Regions from separate parts of the Acetobacter sp. DmW_125128 genome, predicted to be linked through region 2. Evidence: riboswitches for the same ligand, from Rfam matches in the RefSeq annotation. Region 2 holds a riboswitch; each other region holds the start of a gene.
The links. A riboswitch is a leader RNA that binds a small molecule or an ion and turns the genes downstream of it on or off. The one in region 2 is predicted to bind cobalamin.

Region 1: another riboswitch for cobalamin. It lies ahead of FKW19_RS10625 (Rieske 2Fe-2S domain-containing protein); the one in region 2 lies ahead of FKW19_RS02450 (DUF1636 domain-containing protein).
Region 3: another riboswitch for cobalamin. It lies ahead of FKW19_RS11740 (TonB-dependent siderophore receptor); the one in region 2 lies ahead of FKW19_RS02450 (DUF1636 domain-containing protein).

The regions. Positions count from the first base shown of each region.
Region 1 covers NZ_VHOP01000034.1:78,435-83,768, forward strand. The annotation lists gene FKW19_RS10615 (hypothetical protein) at 1-270, opposite strand, end outside; gene FKW19_RS10620 (hypothetical protein) at 298-699, opposite strand; gene FKW19_RS10625 (Rieske 2Fe-2S domain-containing protein) at 696-1,790, opposite strand; cobalamin riboswitch at 2,117-2,349, opposite strand; gene FKW19_RS15965 (hypothetical protein) at 2,333-2,461, shown strand; gene FKW19_RS10630 (DUF1852 domain-containing protein) at 2,707-3,690, shown strand; gene FKW19_RS10635 (methionine synthase) at 3,718-4,749, shown strand; gene FKW19_RS10640 (hypothetical protein) at 4,769-5,257, opposite strand.
Region 2 covers NZ_VHOP01000006.1:32,954-38,287, forward strand. The annotation lists gene cobN (cobaltochelatase subunit CobN) at 1-513, opposite strand, end outside; gene cobW (cobalamin biosynthesis protein CobW) at 533-1,585, opposite strand; gene FKW19_RS02450 (DUF1636 domain-containing protein) at 1,582-2,010, opposite strand; cobalamin riboswitch at 2,193-2,427, opposite strand; gene FKW19_RS02455 (MarR family winged helix-turn-helix transcriptional regulator) at 2,634-3,101, shown strand; gene FKW19_RS02460 (FUSC family protein) at 3,091-5,334, shown strand, end outside.
Region 3 covers NZ_VHOP01000038.1:52,076-57,409, forward strand. The annotation lists gene FKW19_RS11740 (TonB-dependent siderophore receptor) at 1-1,610, opposite strand, end outside; cobalamin riboswitch at 1,746-1,981, opposite strand; gene FKW19_RS11745 (Na+/H+ antiporter) at 2,034-3,746, opposite strand; gene FKW19_RS11750 (LysR family transcriptional regulator) at 3,812-4,735, opposite strand; gene FKW19_RS11755 (SDR family oxidoreductase) at 4,894-5,334, shown strand, end outside.

The DNA of each region.
Region 1 (5,334 bases), on a different contig from region 2:
TTCACGAGACATCAATTCCCGATGCATGCTTCGTCCTCGACTGGTAAGACGAGCGGCAGCACTGCCCCAGCGTACGGAAAATCCGGCTGCGACATATCCCATCAATATCAATGATCCGCGAATGGCACCGCGATCCGCTATGGGGATGCCATACTCGCCGCTTATCGGTAGAGAGAGAATAAAACGGCACTGTTCTTTTGTGAGATCTTTTGCCGCCAGATAGGGCCTGCCTGCCCCATTCTGGGTGGGGAAATCTATGACATTACTCATGGATCTGTCTCTTCAGGTTCACACTGTTCAAGAAATCATAAATTCAACTTGCACACGACAATACAGATCCATCGCAGCTTTCTGTGCACCAATCAGATTCTGAACCGCTATATAGGTTTGCACGTAACTTGCTTCCGGCACGTGCGCTGGCCTGTCAGTCAGCGCCATCGCCATTTCTATCGCTGTATCGAGAAGCGGCCTGAAATGTGCTTCCAGATAGTCACCACGTATCTGATGGTCTGTTGGTAGATTGGAAACAGTCATCTGGAAAAGATCATAGCCATTCTGCTGCAATTGTTCTTCTTCAGGTAAAGCTGCATCTGTCCCCAGCAAAGAAATGACACAGGTTCGATCAGGTGCCAGAAAAATGATCTTTTCCAGCAAAGGATGAAAAGCATGGGAAGGTGGCGCGATAAAAGGCAATCTCATGGGACCGTCTTTTCTACACTCTCTGGCGCCTGACCACATCGCCTGAGCAGATCACGAAGTTGATTGATAACCGGGAAGACTTCCCGATTGTGATCTCCACCGAGGTCTTTCCATGCAGCCTGTTCCAGCTCGACAATCTCGCGATCTTCAAAGAAGACGCGCTCCGTGAATGCGACCAGTATTGGCCAGGCAAGATCCAGTAAAAAAGGCACTTTCAGTCGTTTGATCGACAACAGACCGAAAACACGGTTGGTCAACTCCTCACGATCCTGCGGCACATAAGAGATCCATAACTCCATCACGGGTTCCTCAATCCCTTGCGTTTCAATACGCAGGATCTGGTAAGGATATTGTGTCCTGATGGTCATGACATCCCGGTAGGCAAAATCCCGACCATCACGGCGTCTCTGGCCGTAGATCAGCGCCTCGCTCAAAGGCTGTTTGCCGCCGGTTCGTGCAAAGGTGTAGCGGGCCTCCACAAAATCCTCTCCGTGATCCATTCCGAGGAACCGAGGCTTCATTTTCCCGACCAACCGACTGTGCAGAACCTGATGATTCATATCCATCAGGTTTTCATGCATGAAACTGTAATGACAGTTCACCACCTGCCCGAAGCGCCGCGTGCGATAGCGCCTGTCTCTCACCCTTGGAAAATCAGGAAGCGCGGTCGTCGCCGCAAGAGACTGGTCTCCCATGAAAACAAAAATAAGCCCATCTTTTTCGCGGCAGGCCCAACTTTTGAGACGCAGACATTGCGCTTCGGCTGAAACATTCGGCGAAACACATTGGCCGTCCCGGTTATATCTCAGACCATGAGCAACGCAGCTTATCAGGTCACCATGGACGTTTCCTTTGCCAAGCAGAACCTGCCGATGGGCGCACAGGCCATCCAGAGCATAAGGAATGCCGCTTTTGGGGCGCACGACGACGATATGCTGCCCTGCAAACCGGACATCGATTGCCTTTTCCCGTCCCAATTCACGGGACCATGCGACAGGATACCAGAAGTTCGGATTGGTTCTGACACGTCTTAAATCAATCTGTACCGCGCACGCTGAATGATCTGAAATTTGGTGAAGTTCGTTTTCCATTGCCTCGGCTTTTCAACTGGCTCAGCGCAAAGGAAACAATACAACCCCTCGTCATGGAGCATCGTGTCGTCTCTCACATTTTGTCTGAGCAAGTGTACCCGTTATCAATTATCGGACAGAATGCATGATTGTCCGGTGACTGACTCTGAAGTGTCTAACGGATCAATGCTGTTTGCAGCACAAAAGCGTCATTCGTATATCGGCCAGAAATGATGGGGTAAGTCCCCCTGACCTGAAAAGAGTCCATCGCCTGATTCATCAGGAGTGACCGAGGCATGAGGCAGACAGGCATATATTCTCTCCTCCCTTCGGTCATCCCGCCCGACGGTTGGTGGCTGAGCAATGGCAGGTCTCCTGGCTCACGGATCATGGCCAACTGGTTCCAACCTTCCCGTTCCTATGAGAACAGTGGTTCACGTTCAAAGTGAACGAACCAGCGGCATACCGCCTACAGTTGCGGGAGCAGCCTCCGACTTTGCTTCCGGCCGATTGTCTGACCAGAACATAACGGAGTTCCCTATTAACCCGCTCGCGCGGGACCATTGAAGCGTTTGCTCCTGCACCATGCCGCCAAACGCATCCCACGTGCAAGCTGGAACATTCTGGAGCTGCGAAAGGCAGATATCAGTTTTTCGCATGTAGACCGAGACCGGATTGAGCTGATGTCCTGAAAACAAACATTACGCCAATCAGTTTCTGACTGCGTCTTTTCCCGAAGCAATGCAGCCACATTAGTCCATGAACAATATTGATGTATTGATGAAATCAAATCATTTCTGCTCACGGGTTCGTTCAGGCATAAAGCTACCATGACGATGACCACCACCGCCTAAAAAACTCAGAAGACAAACTTGGGGACGCCATGCCCCCGTGCCCGCATTCTGGTTTACGGTGGAAATAGGGATGCAGAACAACAATGATTCAGGATTCGACATTCAGTATCCATCGGCTTCGTTTCGATGAAAACTATCATCCTTCCGACAGAACCCGCCTTACGACCAATTTTGCCAATCTGGCGAGAGGGAAAAGCCGTCAGGAAAACCTGCGCAATGTCCTGCGGATGATAGACAACCGGTTCAATGATCTGGCGCATTGGGATAATGCCAACAGAGATCGTTACACTCTTGAACTTGAAATCGTTTCTGTGGAGATGGATCTCGCCTTTGCAGGCAAAAGCGGCAGCTTTCCTCTGATCGAAGTCCTCTACACAACAATTGTTGATAAAAACGCCAACAAACGGATAGAGGGCCTCGCCGGAAACAGTTTTTCCTCGTACGTGCGGGATTACGACTTCAGCGTGTTGTTACCGGCTTACAATAAAGAAAAAGCCAAATTCAGTGTTCCCCATAATTATGGGAACCTACATGGAAATCTCTTTAAAAGCGTTATGAACTCGTCTGCTTACAAGCAGAATTTTAAAAAATTACCGGTTATCTGCCTCAGTGTCTCGACCAATCGCACCTATCATCGAACGGAAAATCAGCATCCTGTTCTCGGCGTTGAGTATGAACAGCGTGAATTTTCTCTGACAGACCAGTATTTTAAAAAAATGGGAATGCAAGTTCGTTATTTCATGCCGCGCAATAGTGCTGCGCCACTGGCCTTCTATTTTTTTGGCGATCTGCTGTCTGACTACTCTGCTCTTGAACTGATCAGCACCATCAGCGTGATGGAATCTTTTCAGAAAATTTACCGTCCTGAAATTTACAATGCCAATTCTGCTGCGGCTGACTGTTATCAACCGAGCCTAAAACATCAGGACTATTCCAACACCCGCATTGTCTACGATCGGGAGGAGCGTACACAACTGGCGATCTCACAGGGACACTATACGGACGAGCATTTCATCAAGCCATATCACGACATTCTCGAAAAATGGTCTGCCGGTTACGTCGCCTGATCCATCAGAAATACAAGGTTACCTCTCATGAAAACACTCCTCCCCACCTCAACGGCTGGCAGCCTGCCGAAACCCTCATGGCTCGCACAGCCTGAGACACTCTGGTCCCCCTGGAAATTGCAGGGGGAAGAGCTGGTCGAAGGTAAGCAGGATGCGCTTCGCCTGACGCTGGACGATCAGAACCGTGCTGGCATTGATATCGTCAGTGACGGCGAGCAGACGCGTCAGCATTTCGTCACGACCTTTATTGAGCATCTCAGTGGTGTCGATTTCGAGAACCGTCAGACAGTCAAAATTCGCAACCGCTACGATGCGAGCGTACCATCCGTTGTCGGCGCCGTAGCGCGTGAAAAACCGGTTTTTGTCGAGGATGCAAAGTTTTTACGCACCCTGACAAAGAAACCTATCAAATGGGCGCTCCCCGGCCCCATGACGATGATCGACACGCTCTATGATGGCCACTACAAAAGCCGTGAAAAACTCGCTTGGGAATTTGCCAAAATTCTCAATCAGGAAGCAAAAGAACTGGAAGCGGCTGGTGTCGACATCATCCAGTTCGATGAACCCGCCTTCAATGTTTTCTTTGATGAGGTCAATGACTGGGGCATTGCCACATTAGAGAAAGCTATTGAAGGGCTGAAGTGCGAGACAGCAGTTCATATCTGTTATGGTTACGGCATCAAAGCCAATATCGATTGGAAAAATGCTCTTGGGGAAGAGTGGCGTCAGTATGAAGAGATCTTTCCCAAACTGCAAAAATCCAATATCGATCTGATTTCATTGGAATGTCAGAACTCCCGCGTTCCAATGGATCTGATCGAACTCATTCGTGGAAAAAAGGTCATGGTTGGCGCCATTGACGTGGCCACCAAAACCATTGAGACGCCTGAAAAAGTCGCCGATATTCTGCGAAAAGCACTTCAGTTTGTTGATGCTGACAAGCTTTACCCCTGCACCAATTGCGGTATGGCACCGTTACCGCGTGATGTAGCGCGTGGAAAACTGGGTGCTCTGGGCGCAGGTGCGGAAATTGTTCGAAAAGAACTTTCGGTCGGCTAGGTAGCTCTGCGGGTTTCTATCATGGAGGGCAGGACACAGGTCTTGCCCTCCATGATGCCAGAATTTCCGGAGCCATCAGCAGTCTCACCACGTCTTCCGCACTGTATAAAGCCAGCGAGAAACGCCCTCGATCCTTTATCATTTTCGTTCCAATCGGCCGAAGCTTGCCGTCACGCGTCCATCTGATACGTTCCCGACTGGAAACTCCCAAAGCATCCTGAAGAGTGGCTGGTGTGAAAGGGTGTGTGCAGATTTCCTCCACCGTCGTGATCAGTTTTCCAATATCGCGCGCTTTATTGGTCGTGGGGCACGCCATGTCCAGAATGTGCTCGAACCGACGCAGTCGTTTCCGACATTCCTGCTTTCGGCAAACAATAATCCTGTGATGTTCTGAAAGAAAATCCACAAAACGGGTGAGACGTTCGCCCTTTGAAAGGGCCAGACGTTCAGGTGCTTGGAGATAAGACAGAATATCTCTGACAAGGGCATGATGTATGGATCGTTTCACCGTTCAAACAGTATTTTGTCCAGATCAACGGAACCACGGGTTTATACAACACGGACAGCCGAACTGACTTTCCTCAT
Region 2 (5,334 bases):
GATGTTATCCGGCCCTCCTTGTTGGAAAAAACCGTTTAACCGCGCGTAATGTTCTGCGGAAATAGTGGAAAGTTCCGCCAGCCGTCCATCATCTCCGGTATGTACTGCCTGTTCCAGCACATCAGAAACAGAACTTTGTGACGTATCACCGGGTAACAAAGCCAGCGGCACGCCTGTTTCACGGCTCCATGCCGCCAGTTCTTCTGCCCCATAACGCCAGTAATCCAAACCACCCAACAGCCGCACCACAACACAGCGCGCTTTTTGCAATGTGGTTTCAATGTACAAATCGATCGACATAGGATGGCGTAATCTTGCCAGGCTTGTGACCTGCAAGGTGGGAAGCACTATGCCTTCTTCAGTTTGAGCACGTAGCAAGGCTTCTGCATGGCGCAGGGCCAGAAGATCACTTTCTGTAAAAGAAAGTACAACAAGATCAGCAGAGGGAAGATTAAGATCCTCTGCCATTTCCTGTTCATCGAGCGTCCGGTTGTCCCGCACCAAAAGATGCATAAGCCTACTCCGTCCTTAATCAGGCCGTTACCAAGGTGCCGCCAAGAGCCTTGGCTATGGATGCAGCATCCAGCCCCTTTTGCCCGATCACGACAATGCGGCCTTCTCGTTTTTCGTTAGCGGAAAGAGGACGATCAAATTCGTGCCGGAAACGCACCCCCACACCCTGCACAGCCAAACGCATAGCCTTGCCTGCTACCGCTGCAAAACCTTTCATGCGCAGTACATCATAACGGCGCGCCGTATCCTGCAAGAGCGTTAAAAACTGCTCGACGCTGTGCTGCTCAGGCACGCGCACGACAAAACTTTCAAAGTCATCATGTTCGTGTTCGCCATCCTCTGCATCATGATGAGAAGGACGCGCAGCCAAGTCTGCTTCTGCCGCTGCCCCAATCCCAAGCAATATGGCTGGATCCACCTTGCCTTCTGTGGCACGCACAATCTGAACTGGGCGTGGTGCCGTGTGGCGGATTTCATCTTCAACACGTGTCAGCGCATCTGCATCCAGCAGATCTGTCTTGTTCAACACCACAAGATCTGCGGCATTAATCTGATCTTCAAAAACTTCTGCTAATGGGTTGTCATGATCCAAGGAAGGATCTGCCGCACGCTGCTGGGCAATAGCTTCAGGATCATCTGCAAAACGGCCTGCTGCCACTGCTGGTGCATCTACTACCGTTATCACGCCATCAACTGTCATGCGGTTACGCACTGTTGGCCAACCAAAAGCCTTGAGCAATGGTTTAGGCAGTGCCAAACCAGATGTTTCAATAACCACATGTTCCGGTGGATCAGCCCGATCTAGCAGAGCTTCCATGGTTGGCAGAAAATCATCTGCTACCGTGCAGCACAAGCAACCGTTGGTCAGCTCTACAATGTCATCTTCCTTGCAGCCTTCCACTCCGCATCCGCGCAGGATTTCCCCATCAATGCCAAGGGAACCAAATTCGTTCACCACCACGGCAATACGGTGCCCTGCAGCACGCTGAAGCAGATTACGCAAAAGGGTTGTTTTACCTGCCCCTAAAAAACCAGTGATAATGGTTACAGGCACGCGAGATGCGATTGTCATGAAGGCTCCTGTTCATCATAAAGTTGTGCGGGAACACGCCCCAACACCATATTGGAAAGAGATGCCGGACGGCGCGAAGGCATGACTGTTCCCCGCGCAGACTTTGCATAGAGTTGGGCATAAGACAGCAGATCTTCTGCTTTTTCTGTACCCAGATGTCCTAATAACCATGTCCAACGCTCTGGCATAGCAATGGCTGCAGTGCATCCGCGATCGCAGGCTGCCAAACACTGAACCTGACGCAGCAGAACGGGAGCTTCCTGCCCAGTAGCTTCTGCTTCCTGCACCAAGGCCTGTAAACGTGCATATAGCTGGGCACCCGGCGGTTGATCCATAGCAGGCCCACCGCGCCGACACGTGACACACACATGCAAAACAGGACGATTCTGAGGTGATTTTTGAGAAGAATCGGGAGCTTCGGCCATGCTGTATCCCTGAAATAACCGCCATTCTCAAAGAACAGCCGCTTGACGGGGTGCAGACACCCGGCGCCTCTACCTCAGAGATAAGCAGAGGAAATATACCCTATGGTACATCTATGCCTGCCGGGCACCCCGCCAGCAGCAACGCCAGAACTTAATAATAACTAAGGCCCACCAACATGCTTACGCATACTGGCACCAATGGCAGGTTTCCTGGCTTGTACCCACATATACCCCAGCCTATAGGCCAGAACATAAAACGGCGCTCCCTACCTTCCCAGCCTGCATGCAGACCAGTGGTTGAGGCCCGAAAGCCCTTACGGAACACCATGGGTCACTTACAGTTGCGGGGGCAGCGACGGCCTTGCACCGTTCTTCCCTTTTCATCCCGTAAAGGACACCATTAGCCGGTGCACAATGCGCATAAGCGGCCTTTGCTTTCAACCCGCAGTTTTTATGACCTCACAACTTTAAGCTCTACCATCCGAAACAGGATTGAGGTTTCACGCTAATGTTCCTGTGCTTTGTAGCTTTATTTCCATTATTGACGCGCAAAACAGCTATGTTATATTCGTATGAATATACTTTATATATCAAATATTCTTTAGCTAACTAATGAGGATTCCATGACTTCTCCACGCGTTCTGCCCACACTGGATGAAACGCGTTTTTCAGACATGGCGCTTACCTTCCGTATTATGCGGTTAGCCACAGTCTGGCGCACGCAACTGGACAGGGCCTTGCGCCCCCATGGCATGACATTAGCCAGTATGCGCCCGATGGCTTATTTGATGATGATGCCCGATGGAGCCACGCAAAGTGATCTTGCAGCCGCCATGAACGTGGATTGTTCTGCACTGGTGCGTATTCTGGATTTGTTGGAAAAACAAAAGCTGATCACACGCCAACAGGATATGCAGGACCGGCGCGCCAAAAAGCTTGTGCTCACACCTGCAGGGCAAGAAAGATGTGTGCTGTTTCACACTATTTCTGCACAGCTTGAACAGACTGTCCGCCAGAACCTCACAGAAGACCAAGTGCGTAGCTTAATTCATGATCTTTCCTGCATGCTGGAAACACATCATGAACGCTAGATCCGAGCAAAGCAGTAACACACTATCTTCCTTTAACGCTGTGTTCTCCCGCTGCTTACCTGCCCTTTTTTCTGATGAAGCCCAGTGGAATGCCTTTAAGGCTACCGCAGGCTATTCTGCCCGCGTCTTTTTATGCATTGGCATTGCCGTTTTTCTGGCGTTCATGTTCCAGCTTCACTCTCCCCTCAGTGCAGCCACAACTGTTCTTATTGTGGCAAATCCAACTGTAGGGGCTATGGTTTCCAAAAGCGTATGGCGTGTTATCGGCACAGTTATTGGTGCCGTTATCAGCATTGGCATTATGGCTATATTTGTACAGTCCCCTGTTCTGTATTTTGCGGCTCTTTCTGTTTTTGTCGGAATAGCCTGCATGGTCGCCACATTCCTGCGCTTTTTTCGCGCCTATGCTGCTGTATTAACCGGTTATACAATTGTTATTATTGCCGCACCTGCTTTTGCGGACCCAGACAATATTTTTCTTTCTGCAATGGGGCGACTTTCTGCCGTAGTAACCGGTGTGGTGGTAACGGCTTGTGTATTTATGGTAACAAGCCCCCGTAAACCCAGTGCGGTGATGGAAAAACTGGGCAACGCCTTTCGTGACACCATTCTCCACGCAAAAAACTTTCATGCACAGGAAGGTATTTCTTCTCACCCAGAAGAAAATACGGAAAAAGAAAACAATCCTTCCGAAATAACAGATACTACAACCACAGGCACAGCATTCCGTAGCCTGCCGCAACCTCTTTATGATAGCCGCAGCCGCCTTCTGGCGGGTATGGCAGGATTAACACCAGCCATAGAATTTGCCGCAGCAGATGACCCCGACATGCAGGCCCGTATTTCCAACCTGCGCTTGGCACTTAACCGTTTAACCGGGCTTATTGTCAGCTATCATCCTTATTGGCTCAATCTCTCTTTGGTAGATGCGCAATCACGCCCTGTGCATCAGTATGTTGCCGAAACATTAGAGCAGATTCTGCACCTTACAGAACAACCCGGCTGGCTGGAAAACCCCGCCCCGGTTTCTGCCTGCCTGCATGAATGCCTGAAAAATCTGGAACAACTTTCACGCAACAATCCGGCACCCAGTTTGCTGGCCACATTGGATAATACGCGTGATATTTTGGTACAGATAGATCTTGCCCTATACGATCTTACAAGCCTGCGCCGCGATCGTGAATCTTCCCACACACGCCAATATCTGGAATGGCCTGTAGCCTTGCGCAATGGTGTGCGCGGCATGTTCATTGCACTTCTGGCTGGCATGCTGTGGTATGTGTTCCACTGGAGCGCAGGCCCTATGCTGATTGTGTATGTAGTCGCCGCATCAAGCCTGCTTTCAACAGCTCCCTCCGCCGGTAAAGCAAGCCCCATGATGGCAACAGGCACCATGTTGGCTGTGCCTATGGGTTTTTTATGCCATTCCCTGTTTCTGCCTCGTATAGATGGCTACCCGCTTTTATGGCTAACTCTCTGCCTGTTTCTACTACCTGGTGTATGGTTGCAATTTCACCCGCGCTACAGCATTGGTGCATTTGGATATGCAGTGTTTTTCACCATGCTGCTCTCTATTAACAACCCTATTATTTATAATGATCTCGCACTCACCAATAACTGGATAACCATGGTAGCAGCCTGCATACTTCTGGTGCTGGTTTTCCGGGTTATTCTGCCGCCAGACCATCGGTTGGATGCTGCGCGGCTGGTTTCTTCCCTTACGCGCAGCCTGCAACAACTCGCTCTTTCCCACAGTAACAAGCCCGTGCAATGGATTGCATGGGAAGGTCTCCAACTTCAAAAAATCACGCGGCTGATGATGCGTCTTTCCTTTATTCCTTCCGGAATAGACCGGCAGGGCTATACAGATGCGGCCTTTGCAACACTTTCTCTAGGTCGGCTAATTTTACGCCTGCGCTGGAATGCAGAACATACCAAGCTTGATGCGCAAGCCCACGCTGCTCTTGAAAATGCATTAAAAGCCTTTGCCCTATTGCGGCATACCCCACTGGCTACGGCAGATGCTCTGGAGCAGGCTGCTGCAATTCTCCATACAACCGCCACAGATCAGAATGGTGCCTCCCTTATGCGGGATAGAACCATCTCCTGCCTCATGCAAGCAGCGGGCATTATCCGCGCCATTCCCGGGTTTTATGGCAAATACGGCCCCATCCATCGCTCTGTGGATGAGGTTGGGGCAAATGCCTCTGTTTCTACACTTATGGAGTCTACT
Region 3 (5,334 bases), on a different contig from region 2:
CCCACATCATACCCTATCAGGCGCTCGGCCCGCAGGTTGGGGTTCCCCTTTTCTGCATAGCTGGTGGAAATCTGGTTGGCAAAAAGCTGATACAATGAAGGGCCATGAAAACCACTGCCTGCACTGGCCTTGATAACCGTGCCGCTGTGCGGAATATGAATGGCCGGAGCCACGCGCCACGTCACATAATTGCCGTAGCGGGAATTGGCGTCATACCGGATATTGGCCGCACCATATAAAATCTTGTTCCAATTACCCTGATACTGCCCATACCCTGCCGTGGTATCCATGCCCGCACTGGTGCTGAACGGCGTGGAAGATGGCGCGCTATTTCCTTGGCTGGAATTAAACGTATCATGAAAATGCTCTGCCCCCACAAGCAGAGATCCGTATTTATCCAGATTGACGGTGCCGTGCCAGTCTATCTTGATACGGCTGGTGCGGTAATATGTGGGATCATACTGCAAGGCATCGCCTTCCAGCGTGGTGCCGGTTTCTGTCCAGCTTCTGCGGCCTGTCATATACCCCAGACCAATGACCTGATCGAACCTGCCACCAAATGAGGACAAATGCGCAGTGCCCCGCACAATGGCCTGATTTTGCGTGGTATGTTCACGCTCGCTGCTGACATCACCGTAATATCCCAAGCGGCTGTAATATTCATCTTCCATATTATAGCTGCTGTAGGTGTGCAGATTGCTCTGGATCAGCCGGGCCGTTAGCCCCAGATCAAAATTATGCGTCACATCATAGCCAAGGCGAATATTGGCGGAGCGGTTATCGTTTCTATCCCCCCGGTGGCGCTGCTCCTTATCTGCGCCAAAATAGCGCCCGATATAACGCGGGATTTCATGAAAGCCATCCTGCCGGTAATGAGAAAGCTCCACATTGTAATGGAACTTTCCCTTACTGCCGCGCGCGCCCATAACCTGATTAAACGTGCCGTAAGATCCACCTTCCACCCGCACAAAAGGGGTGAACCTACCCTGCCCTTGCGCGGTGGTTATATCAATCACCCCGGCCATGGCATCCGCCCCGTACAGGCCACTTTGCGGCCCGCGCAAAATTTCTATGCGGCCCATGCCATCGGTTACAAACTGCGCGGCATCAAACGCACCAGAAGTGGAGCTGCCATCGTTAATATCCATGCCATCCAGCCGCACTTTTACCTCGTTGGCATTGTTGCCACGCATAAAAATAGAGGTAGTGCCCCCAAAACCGCCCGAACGCACCACATTCAGCCCCGGTTGGCGGGCCAGAATATCTGTTAACGTGCGGCGCTGCTGGGTGAGTATCTGCTTTTCTGTCACGATCGTCATGGCCGTGCCAATTTCATCCGCCCGCATGGGCCGCCGTGCGGCACTAACCGTAATGTAATCCGGGTAAGCCTGCGCACTGCGCGCTTGCACAGCTTGCATGCCCTCCACCCCGGCCAAAACAGGCGCATTTTGTGGCGCCGGAACAGTGGTAGCTGGTGTTGCTGCCGCCTTGGTGGCAACAGTATTTTTGCTCGTTGATGTGACGGAGGTTGGGGCATCTGCCGCCCAAACGGCAGTGGTTTCTACCAGCAGCAAAGATGAGCCGGTAAGCAAAAGGGTTTTAAGGCGCATGGCTTTAGGCAATCTCGCGGTTTAACAGCGTTGCCACGAGACCTGGCCCGGCTTTTTCCACCACAGGGGCGCAAACCACCCCATAGGCTAACCGCTAGCCCAGCCTGCCAGCACACCCCGGCTGACATGCCCCGTCTGCAACTGTGTGCTGATGGCAGGTCTCCTGGCTTGCGGTTTTTTCGGTTGTGGCACCCCTTCCCGGAAAGGTTTGTTCCAGTGGGCCAGCGCGTAAGGCGCTGTGCGTGCACATCCATGCCGCTTACAGTTGCGGGGACAGCCCGGGAATATCGCAAAACCATTGCAGGCAACGGCGCGGGCACCCGGTTCCCTTTTCATTCCCCTAAGGGGAAACCATCATGCGGTGTGGTTTACAGGCTGGGGGTGGCTTGTCAACAAAAGCACGCCACGTTTGGCAGGCGGGCTTTAGGCCTCCCGCGGGAGGCGCTGAGACTGCGAGCGGATCACCTGCTCCTCATAATCCAGTTCCTGCTGGAGCTTCCATTCTGTTTGGTCATTGATCTCTCTGCGCGATGTCATATCTCGCATGGCCTGCCGTTCTGCCCGCAGCAATTGCAGGCGCAGGGCCAGATCCATACGTGCATGGCGCAATGCCCGGTTACGATCCAGCGGCGTAATGCGCGGCGTTTCATCCTCCTCTTCCAACCGGCTGTGATACAGTTGATAGAGGCGGTCTATCACCTCCTGCCGCAGGGCTTCATCTGCGGCACTTTGCCCCTCCGGCTTAGCCAGTGCTGTGCCCTTTGGGTTGGGCGCAGGCGGCTGCGTGCGCGCTTTTGTAAGCACTGCAAGGGCTGCGCGTATCAGTTTTTGGCGGGCCATGTTTTCTTCCTGCGCATTTTTATCCACCGTTTCGTGCGGCAAAAAACGCAGGCACAGAGGAATGAACACACTGGCCGCCAGCAGGGAAAGCACAATTACACCTGTAGCCGCCACCACCACGGCATCGCGCATGGGAAAGGCATCTGTGCCATCCGCTCCTTCTGGCAGAGAAAGCACAGCCGCCAGCGTAACGGCCCCGCGCACCCCGGCAAATGTCAGCAACAAGCTGCCTGCAAAACCCGTGGGTTCAAACGGCAGGCTGCCAATACGCGCCACCACCCAACGGCCAAAAACGGATGTCCATACGCCTGCAAACCGCATGGCCAGCATAATGGCGTATATTTGCACCACAAACAGGCTAACTTGCCACAAAGCCACATCGTATTTATGGCCCAACGCCACGCCATGTTGCAGCAATTCTGGCAACTGCAAGCCCAGAAACAAAAAGATAAGCGCGTTAAAAACGTAGCTGACAATGTTCCATACGGTTGTGGCCTGTAAGCGGGTAAAGGTGGCGGTATCCTCTATCATACCGGAAAGTTTAAGCACCATGCAGCCTGCCACGGCGGCCAGAATGCCCGAACATTCCACCGCTTCCGCCGCTGCGTACATTAAAAATGGCAAGAGCAGCACAAAGATGATTTGGGATTGCGAATCATCATACCCACGACGCACCAGCACGCGGTTAAGCTTAACAGTCAGCCATGCCACCGCAGCGCCCACCAGCAAGCCGCCCAGCGCCACCATTAAAAACGTGCCAAAAGCCTGCCTGTAAGAGAACTCCCCCGTAAGGGCATCGGCCATGGCAAAGCGAAAGCACACAAGGCCGGAGGCATCGTTAAACAGGGCCTCACCAGATAAAATCTGCAACAACCGATTGGGAACTTTGCGCCCTTCAATAAGGCTGGAAACAGCTACCGTATCTGTGGGGGAAAGCGCTGCCGCCAGCGTAAAACAGATGGGCAAGCCCAGTTCTGGCACAATCCAATGAATAGCATAGCCACATACCAGCGTGCTGATAACCACAAGCCCAAAGGCCAAAAACAGAATGGGGCCGCGCAGTTCTGAAAACTCACGCAATGGCATGCGGAATGAATCTGCAAACAGCAAAGGCGGCAGAAATACAAACATGAACATATCTGGCTGCAAGCTGACATGCATGCCCGCCAACGCCGCAAACACACCCAGAATGATAAGAATAACCGGCTGCGGAACCTTCTGTTTAAACAGGGCAACAAGCAGGCTGCTAACTGCCGCCAGCAAAAGCAGCAACAGAATGTTTTCTATGGTTAACATGGCTTGCGCTCTTTGGGCGTGTTTAGGCGTTTATGCAACGGGCATTATGCACATACACGCCACCTTTACGGAGCGGCGGAAACAGGGCGTAAAACCTGCTGGCGCACCAGTTCCTCCAGCCATGCGGCAAACACCTGCACCCGCATGGAAAGATGCCGCCGGTGTGGGTAAAGCAACGCCATAGGCAAAGGGGCCGCACACCATTTGGGCAGCACTTTTACCAACTGGCCGGTATGCAGGTAAGAGCGCACATCGTACGCGGGTATCTGAATCATCCCCAACCCAGCCAGCGCACAGGCTATAAGGGCTTCTGCACTGTTTACTGTTACACGGCCCGGCATATCCAGCGTGTGGGTTTGGCCGTTTTCTTCCCACTCCCATTGTTCCACGCGGCCATTCTGGGGGGAGGCATAATTTACGGCCTCGTGCCCATGCAGCAGGTCTGCCGGGCATTGGGGTGCGCCGTGCTGATGCAGATATGCCGGGCTGGCCACGTTTATCAGCTTTAACTCCCCCATACGGCGGGCAATCAGCCCGGAATCCTGCAAAGGGCCCACGCGCAGCACACAATCCAACCCATCTTCCACCAGATTAACGGCCTTGTCCGTTACCCCCAGTTCCACCGAAAGGCCGGGATATGTTGCCAGAAAATCGGGCAATGCCGGAGCCACTATCAGCCGCCCAATGCGGCCGGGCATGTTAACGCGCAATACGCCTTGCACGGCACTTTCGCTCTGGCGGAACAGATTTTCTGCTTCCTCCACATCCGCCACAAGGCGCAGGCAGTGTTCGTAAAACGCGGCGCCATCTGGCGTGGGGGCAACGGAGCGGGTTGTGCGCGTTAACAGACGTGCACCCACACGGCTTTCAAGCTGTTGCACTGCGGCAGACACACTAGAGCGCGGCATGCCCAAGGTTTCTGCCGCGTGGGTAAAACTGGCAGCCTCCACCACACGGGCAAAAATACGAAAAAGATCTATTCTATCCATACACGTTAGCCTTGTGGTGGCTGCCTTATTGTTCGGTAAATCTGGCAAGTGTTGTCAGAACATACAGCTTTATCCGGCTATTGTAGCTGATACGGTGAAAATAGAAAAACGGGGGCCACCATCCATCGCCCCCTCGATCATGCAAGGGAGCAGCCAACATGGTAGATCACAGCATTAAAGGCAAAACTGTTCTAATAGCCGGTGGGGCCAAAAATCTGGGCGGGCTGATTGCGCGGGATCTGGCGGAACACGGCGCAAAAGCCATTGCCATCCATTACCACAGTGCAGCCAGCAAGGCAGAAGCAGATGCCACGGTGGCTGCGGTAAAAGCCGCAGGCGCACAGGCCGCGGCTTTTCAGGCAGACCTTACGCAACCAGGTGCTGTTGCCAAACTGTTTGCAGATGCCAAAGCCGCTTTTGGCGCGCCAGATATTGCCATTAACACCGTGGGCAAGGTGCTAAAAAAGCCGATTGCAGATACCACGGATGAAGAATTTGATTCCATGTTCGCCATCAACACCAAGGTGGCGTATCAGTTTATCCGTGAAGCTGGGAACCATCTGGCAGATAACGGCAAGCTGCTCACACTCGTCACATCT